One region of the Clostridium cochlearium genome, then DNA from elsewhere that is predicted to be linked to it. Evidence: riboswitches for the same ligand, from Rfam matches in the RefSeq annotation. Region 1 holds a riboswitch; the other holds the start of a gene.

The links. Region 1 has a riboswitch for cobalamin ahead of cobT (nicotinate-nucleotide--dimethylbenzimidazole phosphoribosyltransferase). Riboswitches for the same ligand answer to the same signal wherever they lie in the genome.
Region 2: another riboswitch for cobalamin. It lies ahead of CKV72_RS03045 (hypothetical protein); the one in region 1 lies ahead of cobT (nicotinate-nucleotide--dimethylbenzimidazole phosphoribosyltransferase).

Annotation. Positions count from the first base shown of each region.
Region 1 is NZ_LT906477.1:1,924,561-1,930,045, reverse strand. Features, by position in the region: gene CKV72_RS09485 (alpha/beta-type small acid-soluble spore protein) at 1-165, shown strand, start outside; gene CKV72_RS09480 (class I SAM-dependent DNA methyltransferase) at 204-944, shown strand; gene hslO (Hsp33 family molecular chaperone HslO) at 963-1,847, shown strand; cobalamin riboswitch at 1,918-2,096, shown strand; gene cobT (nicotinate-nucleotide--dimethylbenzimidazole phosphoribosyltransferase) at 2,213-3,289, shown strand; tRNA gene CKV72_RS09465 (tRNA-Phe) at 3,396-3,471, shown strand; tRNA gene CKV72_RS09460 (tRNA-Gly) at 3,477-3,551, shown strand; tRNA gene CKV72_RS09455 (tRNA-Cys) at 3,558-3,632, shown strand; gene CKV72_RS09450 (DUF6873 family GME fold protein) at 3,850-4,551, opposite strand; gene ytxC (putative sporulation protein YtxC) at 4,655-5,485, shown strand, end outside.
Region 2 is NZ_LT906477.1:625,085-630,569, reverse strand. Features, by position in the region: gene CKV72_RS03055 (patatin-like phospholipase family protein) at 1-128, opposite strand, end outside; gene CKV72_RS03050 (phospho-sugar mutase) at 203-1,924, opposite strand; gene CKV72_RS03045 (hypothetical protein) at 2,113-2,592, opposite strand; cobalamin riboswitch at 2,801-2,982, opposite strand; cobalamin riboswitch at 3,222-3,410, shown strand; gene CKV72_RS03040 (hypothetical protein) at 3,702-3,962, opposite strand; gene CKV72_RS03035 (SufB/SufD family protein) at 3,981-4,901, opposite strand; gene CKV72_RS03030 (ABC transporter ATP-binding protein) at 4,903-5,485, opposite strand, start outside.

The sequences.
Region 1 (5,485 bases):
AAATATGAAATAGCGGAGGAATTGGGGTTAATAGATAAAGTTAAAGAACAAGGATGGAGTTCATTAACTTCCGAGGAAACTGGAAGAATAGGTGGTATAATGACAAAGAGGAAAAGACAGCTGAATATACCTAAAAATGTTGACTTACAGAAGAAAAATATATAATATATGTAAGTATAAAAGTATTAAAGGGGTATATAAAGATGGAGTGCTATAAAGACTTTGCACAAATATATGATGATTTAATTAAAGAGGATATAGACTATTATAGCTGGAGTAATTTTATTATGGATATAGTGAATACCCATAATGTAAAAAAAGATGCATATTTGGATCTAGCTTGTGGTACTGGTAATATTACAAAATTAATATCCAAGCATTTTAAAATTACTTGGGCTGTGGATTTATCTAGTGATATGCTTGCAGAAGCAGAAAGTAAATTAAGATATAGTGGAGTTAAAGGAAATTTTATAAGACAAAATATAAGTAAATTAGAATTAGGTAAAAAATTTAATTTTATAACCTGTTGCCTTGATTCAATAAATTATTTAACAAGTATGGAAGATGTAAAAAGTTGTTTTAATAGAGTATATGACCATTTAGAAGAGGAAGGAATATTTATATTTGATATAAATTCTTATTATAAAATAACGGAAATACTTGGAAATAATATTTATAATTACGATAGTGAAGAAGTATTTTATACTTGGGAAAATTATTTAGAAAAAGATATAGTAGAAATGTATTTAACCTTTTTTATAAAAAAGAGCAATGGATATTATGAAAGATTTGATGAATTACATAGAGAAAGAGCTTATAAAATGGAATGGTTAGAGAATTTGATAAAGGAAATTAACTTTAAGATAATAGGGAGATTTAATGGATATGAATTTAAATCTGTAAATGAAAAAAGTGAAAGAATAGTTTATGTTTTAAAGAAATGATATATGGAGGGAAATAAAATGGCAGATAAATTAGTAAAAGCTACTGCGAAAGATGGCCAAATAAGAATAATAGGAGCTATAACAACAGAATTAGTTAACAAAGGAGTTAGCATACATAAATGTAGTCCTACAGGGGCTGCAGCTTTAGGTAGATTATTGACAGCAGGAAGTCTTATGGGAAGTATGTTAAAATCAGAAAAAGATACTATAACTATAAAAATTGATGGTGGAGGAGAAGCAAAAGGGGTATTGGCAACTGCATATCCTGAAGGAAAGGTAAAAGGATATATAGGAAATCCATTAGTGCATTTACCTTTAAATGAGCAAGGTAAATTAAATGTAGGTGGTGCTATTGGGAAAAATGGTAATATAACTGTTATAAAAGACTTAGGACTTAAAGAACCCTACGTAGGACAAGTTCCTATATATTCTGGAGAAATAGGAGACGATTTAGCATATTATTTTACTGCTTCGGAACAAACACCTTCAGCTGTGGGACTGGGAGTTTTAGTTGATAAAGATTTATCTATTAAGGCCTCTGGAGGATTTATTATACAGATGATGCCAGATGCAGATGAATTGATTGCTGATTTTGTTACTTATAGATTAGAAGAGATTCCATCAATAACTGAGTTTATAGCTAAGGGAATGAGTGTAGAAGATATATTAGAATTTATTTTTGAGGGAATGGATTTAAAAATTTTAGAGAGTGTAGTACCAGAATATACATGTGATTGTTCTAGAGAGAAAATTGATAGAGCACTTATTAGTATAGGATATAAAGATTTAAAGGAAATTTATGATGATGGAAAAACTGAAGAGTTAGTATGTCAATTTTGTAATAAAAAATATTATTATGATCATGAAAAAATAGGGGAACTACTAGAAAAAACAAAGAGATAAATTAGGTATGTTTCCATTAAAACACATTGAAAAAAGCCACATAAAGCCTTATAATGTTAATAAATTGTAAATTAAATACTAGATTTTAGGTGTAATTTTTTAATTACTTAAAAGAGAAAGTGGTGAAAATCCACTACAGCCCCCGCTACTGTAATAGTGGACAATTCCTATTATCCACCAGCTATAACTGGGAAGGAAGGATGAGAAAGAAGCTAAAGTCAGGAGAACTGCCTAGAATATATCACTTCGGAGGGAAGAATTGCTAAGATTAATTCTCCTTGCTTAAAAGCAAGGAGTTTTGATTATAAAAAGCTTCCACTTTAAAGTGGAAGCTTTTAAATTTAAGAAAGGTTGGTAAAACAAGTATGAATCTATTAGAAGAAACTCTAAAAAGTATCAAGCCAGCAGATAAAGAAGCTGTAAAAAAAGCATGGGAGAGAATGGACAGTTTAAGTAAGCCTATAGGAAGCTTAGGTAAATTAGAAGAAATTGCAGTGCAAATATCCGGTATTACAGGAAAAGTAAAAAATGAAATAAATAAAAAAATGACTATAATAATGTGTTCTGATAATGGCATTTGTGAAGAAGGAGTAAGTGCTTGCCCTCAAGAATTAACTGCTCTATTAGCAGAAAATTACGTTAAAGAAATAACAGGTATTGGAGTTCTTTCTAAGCATGTTAATGCAGATATGTGTGTAGTGGATATAGGCGTAAAATCAGATTTAAAAGATACTAGAGTAGTTAACAAAAAAGTAGCTTATGGAACTAAGAATATGGCAAAAGAACCTGCTATGACAAGAGAAGAAGCTATTCAAGCTATAGAGACAGGAATAGAATTAGTAGATAAATTTGTAAAGGAAGGATACGATTTATTTGGTACTGGTGAAGCAGGTATAGGAAATACAGCCACTAGTGCAGCAGTAATAAGTGTATTATCTGGAATAGATTCTGATAAAATAGTTGGAAAAGGATCTGGACTTACAGAAGAAGGTTTTTTAAATAAGAAAAAAGCTATAAAACAAGCCATAGAAATAAATAAACCTGTTAAAGAAGATGTTGTAGATGTAATAGCTAAAGTAGGTGGATTTGATATTGCAGGAATATGTGGATGCTTTTTAGGAGCAGCTAAAAATAGGGTTCCTATAGTTATAGATGGTATAATATCATCAGCAGCAGCATTATGTGCGTATAAAATGAATGAAAATGTAAAGGACTTTTTAATACCATCTCATCTTTCAGCGGAACCAGGCATTGAATATGTTACAAAAGAAATAGGGCTTAGTCCATGTCTTCATATGGAAATGAGATTAGGAGAAGGTACAGGATGTCCCCTACAATTTTTTATGATTGAAGCAGCTCTTTGTGCTATGAATAACATGGCTACTTTAGCAGAGGCTAGTATAGTGGATAGTGAATTTTTAGTAGATATTAGAGAAAAATAATAAATGATTGAAAATTATAAATACATATTGACAAAATAAAAAATAGTGGATATAATTGTGTTGTATTGCTTATATGTTTTTTAAATTTAAAATATATAAGCAATTTGGCTCGATAGCTCAGTCGGTAGAGCAGAGGACTGAAAATCCTCGTGTCCCTGGTTCGATTCCTGGTCGAGCCACCAGTATTGCGGGAGTGGCTCAGTGGTAGAGCGTCACCTTGCCAAGGTGAACGTCGTGGGTTCGAATCCCATCTTCCGCTCCAATATATGGCACTATAGCCAAGTGGTAAGGCAGAGGTCTGCAAAACCTTTATTCCCCAGTTCAAATCTGGGTGGTGCCTCCAAATAAAAAAAGCATCTTAAAACAGAACTGTTTTAAGATGTTTTTTATTTAGTGAATAACTAATAGTGAATAATGAACAATTGAGGATGATTTTCTTCCGTTGCACTACAGAAAATCTTTATTTAGGGAAGCTAAATATCAAGGTTTAATAAAATTAAACGCTTTTCGAAATGACAATGGAGAAAAGCTATCCATAATTATTCATTGTTCATTATTAATTATTCATTACACAAAATGCTTCCCCTATCTATAAGGTTTCCTTTTCTTAAATAAACAGGTTTTACATTATGTTTAAATAAAAAATCTTTTATTTCATTTCCATATTTAAAATAATCTAAATGGCCGAAAAAAGCCATTATATTTTTTCCTATAAGTCCACAACATCCGCCTATAAATCCATAGTCTAATCCAGGTAAAATTATATCTCCAGGAGGAATTAAAAGTACATCTAAATCTACTTTTTTAGCTTCATGAGCAATAACTTTATCAGAAGTAATTATTGCTTTATTGCTAACTACGGCCACAGAACATTTAGTATAACCTTGATTTACATTTATTAATTTTTTGTGTTTTACACTGTTAAGTAAAACAGGATCTGTATATTTTAAATTATGTATAAAAACATTATCTAAGTTTACTGCATTTAAGCCTATATCCATTGGATAATTAGAAGATAATGAGTTTTGAGATAGTTTTATATTAAAACCTAGAGTTTTTAATTTTTCTATAAATTTTTTATTTGCATCTTTATGTAAAACTAAATTTTTTTCATCTAATATGTGTATAAGTATGTCAGGATGACCAGAAATAGCATAGTATAATAAAGAGAATAAAGGGCATTTTATAATATTGTAACCTAAAGAAGTTAAATTAGATTCTTCTTCTATGGATAACCTACTATCTACAAATAAATATTTCATAAATACATCACCTAATAGTAAATTTTATATTAGATTTTTACTAATTTCAATATGAATATACATAAAAATAAAACACATACTATGACAGAGGGGAGTGAAATATATGGCAGTATTTAAAATAATATATGAAGATGATTTTAAAGAAGTTATTGAAGGAATAAATATTTTAAAAGCTTATTTTGAGTTCGAAATAGGTGTATGTGAAAGCATTGATAATAAAATTCATTTTATGAAAATATATATTCCGGATGAAAAATTGACCACAAAGACTAAGAATATATTTTATTTGCATATAGCTGATATAATATACAAAATATATATAGATAAATTTTTAAAAGAGAGATTGGTTGAGTTTTTAGAAGACAGTTATTTTTTCTTAAACTCAAAAGATATAGAGGAAATAGAAGGAAAAATCAGGGATATACTTACAAATAACGAAAAAATCATAGACAGTTCAAATATATATTATATGAACAAAAAAAATGAAATTATGGATGAAATATTAGAATGTATACGTGAAACAGATGAGATTAATATAGAAGGATTTTTAACTTTCAGAACAAAAAGTTTAGAAAAAAAATTAAAAGTTATAATAGAAAAAGTAGTAGAGGAATATATTGTAGAAAAAGAATATAATGAATTTATAAAACTATTAAAGTATTTTGTTAATATACAAGAAAGTAGAATTGATGAGGTTAATATAATAATATATAAAGATGGTAATTATATAATAAAAGATAAAAATGGAATAGATATAACTAAAGAGTTATTTAAGGAATTTGTTTCTAATAATATGTCATTAGAAATAAATTTAGATGATATATTAATAAGTGGTTTGATAACCTATTGTCCAGAAAAAATAGTTATACATTGCGTTGAAAATTGTTTGAACAAAGAACTTATAAATACTATAAATAATGTGTTTTTAAAAAAA
Region 2 (5,485 bases), 1.1 Mb from region 1:
CACGCACCCATAGATACCCCTATTACATATGGAGTATAGAAGTCTTTTTCCATAAAATAATCCAATATTCCTGCAGTGTAGAGACCTCTCATTCCCCCACCTTCTAATATTAATCCCACTTTATCCATGTAGTATCCTCCTATAACTGCAATTTGTAAAATGAAAAAACTTTATAGATATTAGATTAATATCTTAATTTCTATTATTCTACTGAATTAAGTTTTTCCATAATAGTTTTTTCCATTATTTTTAATTTGTTTTCTGAATCTTTTAAAGTACTTCCTTTAGAATATAAGTATATTTTTATTTTAGGTTCTGTTCCAGATGGTCTAACTGCATACCAAGATCCATCTTCTAATATAAATTTAAGTACATTGGATTTAGGAAATTCTATTGGCTTTTCTTCACCGCTTATAAGATTAATTTCTTTTCCTTCATTTATATCTATATATTTTACAAGTTTCACATCCCCTATAACTTTAGGAAATTCTTTTCTATATACATCCATCATTCTTCCTATTCTCTTTTGTCCTTCTACACCTTCTAATATAAGTGATATTAATTTTTCTCTATAATATCCAAACTCTTTATATATTTCATTTAATACATCTATTAAAGTTTTTCCTTGTGTTTTATAATAAGCTGCCGCTTCACATAAAAACATTGCTGCAATAACTGCGTCCTTATCTTTAACAAAATCTCCAGCGGTATATCCTATACTTTCTTCATATCCAAAAATAAAATTATATCCTTTTTTATTCATTTCCATTTCTTTACCACAGATATTTTTAAATCCTGTAAGAGATTCAAAGGTTGTAACTCCATACTTTTCCCCTATAACCTTTCCCATATCACCAGTAACTACTGATTTTATTATCATTGGTTTTTCAGGTAAAGTTCCTTTTTCCACTTTACTTTCTACAAGATACTTAATTAAAACAGCTCCTGTTTGATTGCCATTTAATGCTGTGAATTCCCCTTCTTTATTTCTAGCCATTACTGCCAATCTATCACAATCAGGATCTGTTGCTAATAATAAATCTGCTCCTTCTTTTTCCCCTAGTCTTTTAGCATATTCAAAAGCCTTTATATCCTCTGGGTTCGGATATCCTACCGTAGTAAAATCTGGATCTGGATTTTCCTGTTCTGGTACTACTACTACATTAGTAAATCCTCTTTCTTTTAAAACTCTTCTTACTGGAATGTTTCCTGTTCCATTTAATGGCGTATACACTATTTTAATATTCTTATCTATGTCATCCCTTATAGACAAGGATTTAACTTTTTCTATATATTCATCATCTATTTCTTTACCTATGATATTTAAAAGTCCTTTTTCTAAAGCTTCTTCTTCAGATATAAACTTTATTTCTTTAAAATCTTTAATATTGTTTATCTCTTCTGTTATAGGTATTGCTATTTTATCTAGTATTTGTGCTCCATCCTCCCAATATACTTTATATCCATTGTAATCCTTAGGATTATGACTAGCAGTTACCACTATGCCTGATATTGTGTTTAATTTCCTTACAGTATAAGATAGTTCTGGAGTTGGTCTTAAATCTTCAAATAAATATGCTTTAATACCATTTGCAGCTAAAACCAACGCTGCAGTTTTTGCAAAAACATCTGAATAATGTCTACAATCATATGCTATAGCTACTCCTCTATCCATTGCCTCTTTACCTTGTTTTATTATAAACTTTGCAAGGCCTTGAGTTACTTTAGCTATTATATATTTATTCATTCTATTTGTGCCTGCTGCAATTTTCCCTCTAAGTCCAGCTGTTCCAAACTCTAAATTTTTATAAAATCTATCTTCTATTTCTTTAGGATTATCCTCTATACTCCTTAATTCTTCTCTTGTAGCATTATCAAAATAATCATTATTTAACCATTCATTATAAACTTTCATATAATCCATAAATGTCTCTCCTCTCTTTTGTTCTATACTCATATTTTATCAGATTTTTATATATTTTATTAGTATATTCTATAATTATTTCCTATAAATAGATATAAAAAACCTTAAGCTTTTACATTTTATAAAAGCTTAAGGTTTTTACAATGTATTTATAATTTATAAATGAAAATTTTTAAAAATTGGACAGGCTAGATTCTAATCTCATCTTTTATATTAGGTCTATCTTTCAAAGTTACTTTTATAACAACGGTATCTGATCCTAATTTTGTAAATTTATTAATAATATTTTCATCCATTTTGCCTAACTCCTCATTATTTACTGTAAATACTAAATTATCCACAGGTATTTGTTGACCTAATTCATCTTGTACCTCAAATTGTATTTCATCTCCGGGTTCAATTCCTTCTAAGTTATTCACTATTCTTATAGAGCTTATTCCTATATTTTCACTTTGTATTTTATTTATTATGTCTCTAATTTCTTTTAAAGATAGTATATTATTTTCATTTAAATTTTCTTCTGAATTTACTTCTATCGTATCATCTTTTTTATTAGTTTTTGCAAATACTGTTCCCATTTCTAATATACCAACATCTCCAATAGTCAAAAGCATTAACACTACAACCAACACACAGATAAAATTTTTGTACTGTCTTTTTTTATACATATTTTAATCCCCTCTTTAATTGAAATAATTTGTCTTTACATATATTCTTTTAATCAGTATAAGACTTATCTCAACCCCCTTTATAAAATTAATATTTTTATAATAAAAAAACCTTATATCCCACAAAATTCCATGAGAGTATAAGGTATTATACTAATCCTTAAAACTTAATATAATTTTCAATACCCAACTTTCTCCGGAAGTTGTATATTCACACTACTATAAAGCAGGTCTCCTGACTTATGATTCATCATTTATTTCCGCCTTCTCAAGAATATCTCAATGGCTTATGGAATAAACTCACCAATTACAGTGGCCGGACCGTGGAGGATTTTCACCTCCTTCCCTTTTAATTCTTTTTTACAAGAAACTTTATAAACAAATATTTAATTTTTAATAGTTTATTAATATTTACCATTTATTTTATCAATTTATTAATTTCATATACATTATAACATATTTTTATAAAAATTACACCTGGTATTGTTAATAATTATAAATAAAATATTAATATGTTTATTTATAATATATATAATTATCATATTTTTATTATTTAAGCTATTTTTTATTATTTTGTTATTTTACTGTTGACATATTAATTTTGAGATGATATACTTTATTCATAAGTTAATAACAAATGAAATTTAGGTGCTCATTTTGTTGTATATAATGGGTGAAAAGGGAATGTGGTTAAATTCCACAGCAGCCCCCGCTACTGTAATAGATGACGAGCCTTTAATAACCACTTCTAAAAAGAAGGAAGGTAAAGGTTAGAATGATTCTTAAGCCAGGAGACCTGCCTAAATTATTAAAAACCTCTTTCGGTGGGAAAGTTGTGGTAGTTTTGTGTGCTATAAGATTATTAATTTCAAAATAATTATCTTATTGTGATAAAAAGCAACCTTTTCCATGGGTTGCTTTTTTTAATAATTTAATATTGCAAATCTCAACTCTTTTCTTACTGTTAAATGATGAGTAATATTCCAAGCACTATAGTCTTTTAATATCGTAAGAATAAGAGTCAATTTTGAAAAATAAGCTGTATGCAATAAAAATAGTTTTAAATAGAAACCGCCTTTCTATTATTTATTATTCTACAGCTTATTTTTTTATTGTATTTTTAAAACATAAGTATAATATATTATATTTATTATTTGAAAAAATACCAATATGGCTACAAATAAATTTAATAAATTATTTTTATACATTTTATTTTTTACTAATATATAAAAATATGGTATGGAAATTATAATACTAATAGCTAATAGTATTATTCTATAAATAGAACCCACTTCAAAGCTTCTACTTATAATCGTTATTACAGTAACTAATATGAATAACACATTTAAAATTGATTGATTATTTTTCATAGTAGACTCCTTTTATAACTATTTTAAAAAGCCTTTTAATATAGTATCTTCAGCTTCTTTTTCAGTAAGTCCTAAGGACATTAATTTTATAAGTTGATCATTTGCAATTTTCCCAATAGCTGCTTCATGTATAAGCTCTGCTTCATTGTGCTTTGCCGCTATAGCAGGAATTGATTCAACTTTAGAATTTCCCATTATAATAGAGTCACATTGTACATGGGCTCTACATTTATTTTTACCTACAACATTAAAATTAAATTTTTGATTTGAATCATCTTTTGCTACAGAACGTGAAATTACCTGTGCTGTTGAATCTTCTCCTTTTAATTCTATTTGTATATCAGATTTTGCCTTCTGCTTTCCTTCTGTCATCATTCTTTCTGTAATAACTAAACTAGCTTCCTTTTGTAAATAGATTTCTGTTTCTCTTTCCGTATCATCTACTCCCTTAATTTGTATTATTTCCATTTCAACCTTTCCACCTTCTTCTACATGAAGAATGGTTTTTGAATTGAAAACTTTTTTTCCCTTTCCCTCTCCTTCTGCGTAATGTTTTTCACTATACTTTAATTTTGCACCTTTTCTTACAAAAAATTCATGAACTCCATCATGCTGCGTTTTTGAATGTCCTGGATTATGTATTCCACATCCTGCAACTACCTCAACTTCTGAATTTTCACCTATTTCAAAAGTATTATATACCTTATCACTAAGGCCTTCTTGAGTTAAAATAACTGGTATATGTACACTTTCTCCTTTAGTGCCAGGTTTTACAATAACATCTATTCCGCTTTTATCTTCCTTATTTTTTATATGTATATTGTTAGAAATACTTCTTTCTAATTTTTCTCCATCTTTTCTTATATTATGTGCTCCAGAAAATATATCTTTAACATTATCTATGACATTTAATATTCTCTCTTCTACTGATCCTAACATATTAATTTCTCCTTTCACAGACAGCATTACAGCCACATTCTACCCCAAAAGTTACTTTAGATAGTATTTCATCTTTTGAAGTTTTCTTTTCTATTTTACCTTCGGATATTATAATCACTTCATCTGCTAATTGAATTATTCTCTCTTGATGAGAAATTATAACTAGAGTTAATTTTTTTTCTCGATTAAGATTTTTAAAAGTTTCCACTAGTTTTTGAAAACTCCATAAATCAATTCCCGCTTCCGGTTCATCAAAAACTGCTAACTTTAAATCTCTAACTAGAATTGTAGCTATTTCTATTCTCTTTAACTCTCCTCCAGAAAGACTATTATTTATTTCTCTATTTAAATAATCCTGTGGACAAAGTCCTACATCTAAAAGAACTTTACAAAGATCTAAGTCTTTTTTCTCATCTGCTTTTGCAGCTATTTCTAAAAGTTCTTTTACCTTTATGCCTTTAAATCGTGCTGGTTGTTGAAAAGCATATCCTATTCCTAACTTTGCTCTTTCATTTATATCTAAATTAGTTATATTTTCTCCATTAAAAATTATTTTACCTGATGAAGGTTTTCTTATACCCATA